2 regions of the Micromonospora olivasterospora genome follow, and region 1 is predicted to be linked to the other one. Evidence: riboswitches for the same ligand, from Rfam matches in the RefSeq annotation. Region 1 holds a riboswitch; the other holds the start of a gene.

Region 1 (3,700 bases):
GTTTCTCGGCCCTCTGCTGGCCCACGCGACCGGCCGCCGGGTCACCATCTGGCGGGAATCCGGGTGGGGGGCGCCACCGAAGATGAGCGACGAGTACGGTCCGGCCGCCGGCCGGCCGGTCGACCTGTACCACGTCGCGGCCGACCCGCACAATCCGACCATCGTCAACCACTACAACGCGGCCGCGGTCCACGACGGTCGACAGGGCGCCGGGGCTTCCCCTGCGACGGCCGCGCCGGTCGACCCCCCGCCGTGGCGGGCGCAGGTCGGTCAGGGGCAGCCGGCAGCGCAGACCTCGTCGCATTCCCAACTGACGGCCACCATCAGCTCGCGGCCCGAGCCCGACCAACCGAACCCGGAACCACGCACCACACCACTGGAGCGGCATCGCCTCGATCAGGGACGGACCGAGGTCATCTGGACCGACCCCGACGAGGTGTCAGCCGAACAAGAAGTCGTGTTGATGCGAGAGATCACCCACAACATCGAACCAGACCCGGCAATGGACGACGCCTTTCCCTGGCGCGACGATGACGACCCGCGCGGACGGGTCTATGCGCCCTTCGCCGACGAGAACGGCCAGGTGCACCCCGTCGTGCGTGCCAACGTCGACCGCATCACCGCCAGCATGGACTCGGACAAACAGTTCCTGAGTGGCATCGCCAGAAACCCGAACGATCCCCGGCTACCCCACGTACCGGACGAGGAGTTGGAGCGCCTGTGGCCCCTGCTCGAGCGGATGGTCGCAGCGGAGATCCGCCGACTGGTCCTCGGCGAATCATTGGAAAACCCACGAGTCAAAGTCCTCCGCATGACCGCAGACCTCCTGGAGCCTCACGAACGCGGACCCGACGTACTCGAAGGCAGGTTGGGATTGGCCCTGGAGGATGCCTTCGTGCAACGCTTCCTTCTGGAATTGCTCGGCGTGTACCCCGGCGCCGTACTCGAGAATCAGCGACGAATGGCGGCCTGGGAACGAGACTACCGGCTGTACCCATCCTATTCGATTAGCCTCGAAACCTCCCGTCCTTCCTACGGAGTTCGTGGTCGTCGGTCTCGCGGTCGGCGACTTGTGGCTCCACGCCGAGTCAAGCGCACCATCGCCATGAGCGCCGAAGGCTTCGCAAACTCCATTGTTTTCGCCAACACCGCACTCAAACCCGACACCAGGGAACCCGACATCTACCGCACCAACTCGGTGTACCTGCAATTCACCGTCAGGATCCCCGACAACAACAACAGAATCCGCCGACAAGAAATCATGGTGCTTTTCGGTCTGAACAACCTATTCAACCTCGTTATCAACCCCCATCGCATCGTCATCGCCGACTACGGCCCTCACTACTACGACAAGGAAGAGAATTTCCCACCCATCAACCCCACCAAACCCATCAAACAGGAACCCGACACCGCGCCCCCATCGACCTGACAGGGCCCCGGCGTTGTCCCGTTCGGCGGCGGCTCCGCTGCGGGGAAGATCATCATCGTCGGGTGAGGTTCCCCCGTCAGCGTGGAGACCAAACCCAAGGGGACAGACGGTCATGGCTGAAACGAGAAAGCGGTTCGATAGAAAGTTCCGCGAGGGCACGGTGCGGATCGTGCGGGAGACCGGCAAGCCGATCGCGCAGGTCGCTCGGGATCTCGGGCCTGGGTTCGACATATGGCGCGAGATCATCCGGTTCGGTACCCCCATCGAATCGGCTGACGGTAACGGCGCACCGGGATACCAGCTCGCCGCGGTCGCCGTGATCCGGGTCGGCGGTCCCAGGGGAACCCGTTGGGTCGCCGGCATCATCGAGATACGCACCACGGAGGCCCCTGCGGGTGCCGAAAACCTCGTCCGCTAGCTAACCGGTGGCTGTTCCCCGGCGCCGCTCCCGGCACGTCGCTGAGCTCCGCACGATTGGGCGCCCGGCTGCGACGCCTCGGCTACGCCGCAGCCTGCACCGTGCCGAAACTCGTTCAGTGGCTTTGACCTGGCATTTTGAAGATCATTTCAGGCCGCCCGGTGGTACTCGTTGATCACCCCGCTGAGTCGTAGTCGGCGTCGTACGGGCTTGTCCATGGGGAAGAACCGACAGCCCGCACCCAGCTACGACGTCGGGAAGACCGTGAAACGCGCCCTCACCATCGCCGAACGACGAGATCAGAAGGGTTAAACAACAAGCTGATCGGATGCATCAGAAACGCCCCGGGAGATCCTCTCCCGGGGCGTTTCTGGTTTGTGCCGGCCACGCGGCGGCGGGCGGGTTCGGTGCGTCGATCCCCACCCCCGGCACCCCGCAGCGGTTCCTGGCCGGAGGTGAGCGGTTATCGTGTGGGCGCCGTGGTGTTCGGGAAGCCGGTGTGATGCCGGCGCGGCCCTCGCCACTGTGATCGGGAGACCGCTGGCCCTCGTCGTTCGCGAGGTCACTGGGCATTTGCGCCTAGGAAGGCCGGCCGGTGGTTGCTTGTCCCGTCAGCCAGGAGACCGGCCACGGCACGCTTCGACCCGTCCACGAGGTGCTGGAAGGCGGTCCCGCTGTGCGGTTCCCCATGCCTTGGCGCATCACCGCGCCGCTGTCCGTTCTCATCGTCGCCCTCGCCGGCTGTTCCGGCAGCGACACCGAACCCGAGGTGACCGCCGGGAGCGGCGCGACCGCCGTCACCAACTGCGGTGTCGCCGTGCCGGCCGGCGCCCCGCCCACCAAGATTTTCGCGGCCTTCCACAATGGGATCGAGGCGGTGTACGCCCTCGGCGCCGGCGACAAGCTGGTCGGCGCCGCCTACCTGGACAATCCGCTGCTGCCCGAATATGCCGCGCAGTTCCACCCGGACCAGCAGGAGCCGACCTACTACCCGGAGGAGTATCCGAGCCGCGAGGAGGTGCTGCGCCTCGACCCGGACTTCGTGGTCTCCGGGTTCACCGGGGCCTTCACCACCGAGGGACTCGGCACCCGCGCCGAACTGAACAAGATCGGCATCGGCTCGTACCTGTTCACCCAGTACTGCCCGACCGCCGACGGCGAGGGGCAGAAATCCCTGGCCGACAACGACGTCTCGCTTGACAGCGTCTACGGCGACCTCACCGACCTCGGCCGTGTTCTCGGCACGACGACGCAGGCCGAGGCTCTTGTCACGAAGATGAAGCAGACCGTCGCCGGCGTCGAGAGCGAACTCGCCGGGGTGAAGCGGCCGACAGTCGCGATGCTGAACCGGCCGGGCGGCGGTGAGCTGCGGGTTTTCGGCAGCGAGGACGTCGCCACCACGATCATCGAGAAGGCCGGCGGCATTCAGGTGTTCGACGACGTGCCCGGCCGGCTCGCCCGGATCGGCACCGAGGAGCTGATCAAGCGCAAGCCCGACGTCATCGTGATCCCGGCCTGCTGCGGGGCCGACGTCGGCCCGGACGGCGCGCAGGGGGTCATCGACGGGCTCAAGTCCGACCCCGCGCTGGCGAACGTGCCCGCGATCCGTGACAACCGGATTTACGCGGTGACGTTCGCCGAGATCACACCGGGAGTGCGCAACGCCGACGCGGTGGCGAATCTGGCAAAGCTGCTGCACCCGGAGAAGTTCTGAACGCTCGGGCTGCCGGTCTGGCCGGGGCCGTCGTCGTACTCGTGGCGGCGGTCCTCGGTTCCCTGCTGATCGGCAACGAGACGATCAGCATGAGTACGGTCGCCGGTACCTGGCTGCACCCGGACGGCTCCGACGCGCA
Region 2 (3,700 bases), 3.1 Mb from region 1:
GGTGAGCCCCACCGAGCGGGGGTACTCGCCGGTGTCCGCGAGATGCCGGGCCAGCAGCGAGTCCGCGAGGGCCACGCCGACGTCCCACGCGTTGCGGGACGGGATCGCCTTCGGGTCGACGGAGTAGAAGTTGCGGCCGGTGGGGAGCACGTCGACCACGCCCCGGGTGGGCGAGCCGGACGGGCCGGGCGGCACGAACCGGCCGTCGAGGGCGCCGAGCACCCGGTCCACCTCGTCGGTGGTGGCGGCGAGACGGGGCACCACCTCCCGGGCGGCGAAGCGCAGCACGTCGGCGGCGTCGGGGATCGCCCGGCCGGCGACCTCGGTGACGACGGCGTCGACGCGGTCGGCGTCCCAGTCGAGGGTCTCCATGCCGACGACGAGGCGGCGGGCCAGCCCCTCGATCAGGTCGACGGCGTCGGCGGCCGTGGCGGCGGGCCCGTCCACCGCCTCGGCCAGCGCCGCGGGCACGGCGACCCGCTGCCCCGGCGCGGCGAGCAACGCCTGCTCGTCGAGGCCGTACGCGGCGGCGAGGGCCTGGCGCAGGCCGGGCAGCGCACGGGTGCCGCCCCACACCTGGGGGGCGCGCAGCACGGCGAGGACCAGGTTGACCCGGGCCTCGCCGGCGGGCGCGCCGCCGAGGACGTGCAGCCCGTCGCGGATCTGCACGTCCTTGACCTCGCACAGGTACCCGTCGAGGTGCAGCACGAAGTCGTCGAAGTCGTCGGCGGCCGGCATGTCCTCGGTGTGCAGGTCGTGGTGCAGCTCGGCGGCGCGCACCAACTCCCAGATCTGCGCCCGGACGGTCGGCACCTTGGCCGGGTCGAGGGCCTGCACGGTGGCGTACTCGTCGAGGAGCTGTTCGAGCTTCGCCAGGTCGCCGTACGTGTCGGCGCGGGCCATCGGCGGGACGAGGTGGTCGACGACGACGGCGTGGGCGCGGCGTTTGGCCTGGGTGCCCTCGCCGGGGTCGTTGACGATGAACGGGTACACCAGCGGCAGGTCCCCGAGGACGGCGTCGGGGGCGCAGTCGGCGGCCAGCCCGAGCCCCTTGCCGGGCAGCCACTCCAGGGTGCCGTGCTTGCCGAGGTGCACCACGGCGTCCGCGCCGAACCCGCCCTCTTCGACGGGCGCGGCCAGCCACCGGTACGCGGCCAGGTAGTGGTGGCTCGGCGGCAGGTCGGGGTCGTGGTAGATGGCGATCGGGTTCTCGCCGAAGCCGCGCGGCGGCTGGATCATCAGCACCACGTTGCCGAAGCGCAGGCCGGCGAGGACGAGGTCGCCGCCGTCGGCGTACAGCTCGCCCGGCGGCTCGCCCCAGTGCGCGAGCACCCCCTCGCGCAGCCCGGCCGGGAGCCGGTCGAACCACCGCCGGTACGTCTCCCCGGGCACCCGGGCCTCCGCGGCGGCGAGCTGCTCCGGGGTGAGCCACTCGACGTCGTGCCCGCCGGCGGCGATCAGGGCGTGGATCAGCGCGTCCCCGTCGCCGGGCGGCGGCTGCTCGCCCAGGTCGTAGCCGGCGTCGGCGAGCGCGGCGAACAGGCGCACCGCCGAGGCGGGGGTGTCCAGGCCGACGGCGTTGCCGACGCGGGAGTGCTTCGTCGGATACGAGCTGAGGACGACGGCGAGGCGCTTGTCGGCGTTCGGGACGTGCCGCAGCCGGGCCTGCCGCACGGCGATGCCGGCGACCCGCGCGGCCCGCTCGGGGTCGGGCTCGTAGACCGACAGCCCGTCGGCGTCGATCCGCTTGAACGAGAACGGCACGGTGACGATCCGGCCGTCGAACTCGGGGATGGCCACCTGCATCGCGGCGTCCAACGGGGACAGGCCGGCGTCGCTGGCCGCCCACTGGTCGCGGGTGCTGGTCAGGCAGAGCGCCTGGAGCACCGGGACGTCGAGGGCGGCGAGCGCGCCGACGTCCCACGCGTCGGGGTCGCCGCCGTTGGACGCGTCCGCGGGGACCGTCCCGCCGGCGGCGAGGACGGTGACGACGAGCGCGTCGCAGCGGGCGAACAGCTCCAGGGGCCCGTCGCCCGGGGCGAGGCCGCGCAGCGATCCGCAGTAGACCGGCAGCGGGTTGCCGCCGGCCGCGTCGACCGCGTCGGCGAGGGCGTCGACGAACGCCGTGTTGCCGGCGAGGGTGTGCGCCCGGTAGAAGACGATCCCGACCGTGGGGCGGCCGGGCGCCGGCTCGCGGTCGCCGTGGATCCCGTACGCGGCGGTGGGCGCGGGCGGGGCGAAGCCCTCGCCGGTGAGCAGCACCGTGTCGGAGAGGAACCGGGCGAGCTGGGCCAGGTTGTCCGGCCCGCCCTCGACCAGGTACGCCAGCGCCTGCGTGGCCACCCCGGAGGGCACTGTGGACGCCGCCATCAGCTCCGCGTCCGGCACCGCCTCGCCGCCGAGGACCACCGTCGGCACGCCGGAGGCGAGCACCGCGACCAGGCCGTCCGGCCACGCCTGCCGGCCGCCGAGCAGCCGTACGACGGCGAGGTCGGCGCCGTCGAGCAGCGCTGGCACGGCGTCGGCGGCGACCCGGGCCGGGTTGGCCAGCCGGTAGTCGGCGCCGCTGGCGCGGGCGGCGAGCAGGTCGGTGTCGGCGGTGGACAGCAGCAGGATGCGCACGGATGGCTCCGGAGAGTGATGCCCGGGGGCGACGGGCCGGTCGACGGCGGGCAGGGGTGGGCGAGGACCCGGCGGGGGGCTGGCCTCGGCGACGGCGCGGAGGCGCGGACCTCGGTGTGCGGGGGGCGGACCTCAGCGGCGGGCGGGCGGCGGAGCGGGCCGGCGACCGGTCGCGGGCGCGCAGCCGCGCGCCGATCGGCGGAGACGGTGGTCGTCGATACGTGAGACGCTGCGCCTCATCGGGTCCTCCTCGGGTGTCCACGCCCTGGGGTCGTCCCGACGGCCGAAGTCTCCTGGCTCCCGGATCGACGCTCTCCCCCGGCCTTCCAACCGCAGACACACGGCCGTGACTCGCGAGGGGGGATCGCTCCCCGGTGACAGTGGCGGGACCGCGCCGGAATCGCACCGGCTTCCTTCACTGCCGTCAGGCCGCGAATGCTGCCACACCCGCGCGCCGCCGGTCAACGGCGCGTCCCACGCCCGCTCCCCCCGACGGCTGCCGACCGGCGGGCGGCTCAGCGGAGCCGGCGCTCCGGGTGGGCCCGGTTCCAGGCCCGCATCCGCTCCGGGTAGCCGGTGCGCGCGGCCTCGTACAGCGGGACGGCGTGCCGCTGGGCGATCCGCGCGGCGACCCGGGGCGACCCGGTCCGGCGCCGGATCCACTCGCCGTCGTGGGCGATCGCCATCACGGTGGTGTCGGTCGCGGTGGTCTCGGGCTCCAGGTAGAACTCCACGCCCCGGCGGGTCCGCACGAACGCCTCCAGGGCGGCGAGGTCGTCGGCGGTCGCCTCCCGGTCGAGCTTCGTCGGCGTCCCGTCGGCGGCGCGCCCTCGCCGGATGAACCAGCCCATGTCCGGCCCCCTTCCTCACCCGTTCGCCCCAGTGCAGCACCGCCACCTGGCAAGCGGCTGGGAGCCGGGTGAGAAGAAGCTGGCCGGGGCCGGCGGCGGGGAGCCGGTCAGCGCTTGAGCGGGCGGGTGGCCGGGACCAGGGCGAGGGTGGGCAACAGCACCAGCGGCACCACGAGCAGGGCGCGCAGGATGCCCATGTGATCCCCGAGGAAGCCGAGCAGCGGCGG

Evidence for each region. Region 1 has a riboswitch for cobalamin ahead of JD77_RS10600 (ABC transporter substrate-binding protein). Riboswitches for the same ligand answer to the same signal wherever they lie in the genome.
Region 2: another riboswitch for cobalamin. It lies ahead of cobN (cobaltochelatase subunit CobN); the one in region 1 lies ahead of JD77_RS10600 (ABC transporter substrate-binding protein).

What each region holds. Positions count from the first base shown of each region.
Region 1 is NZ_VLKE01000001.1:2,310,340-2,314,039, reverse strand. Features, by position in the region: gene JD77_RS10610 (hypothetical protein) at 1-1,429, shown strand, start outside; gene JD77_RS10605 (hypothetical protein) at 1,599-1,847, shown strand; cobalamin riboswitch at 2,311-2,493, shown strand; gene JD77_RS10600 (ABC transporter substrate-binding protein) at 2,524-3,561, shown strand; gene JD77_RS10595 (FecCD family ABC transporter permease) at 3,603-3,700, shown strand, end outside.
Region 2 is NZ_VLKE01000001.1:5,427,667-5,431,366, reverse strand. Features, by position in the region: gene cobN (cobaltochelatase subunit CobN) at 1-2,622, opposite strand, end outside; cobalamin riboswitch at 2,909-3,038, opposite strand; gene JD77_RS24915 (hypothetical protein) at 3,138-3,473, opposite strand; gene JD77_RS24910 (MFS transporter) at 3,581-3,700, opposite strand, start outside.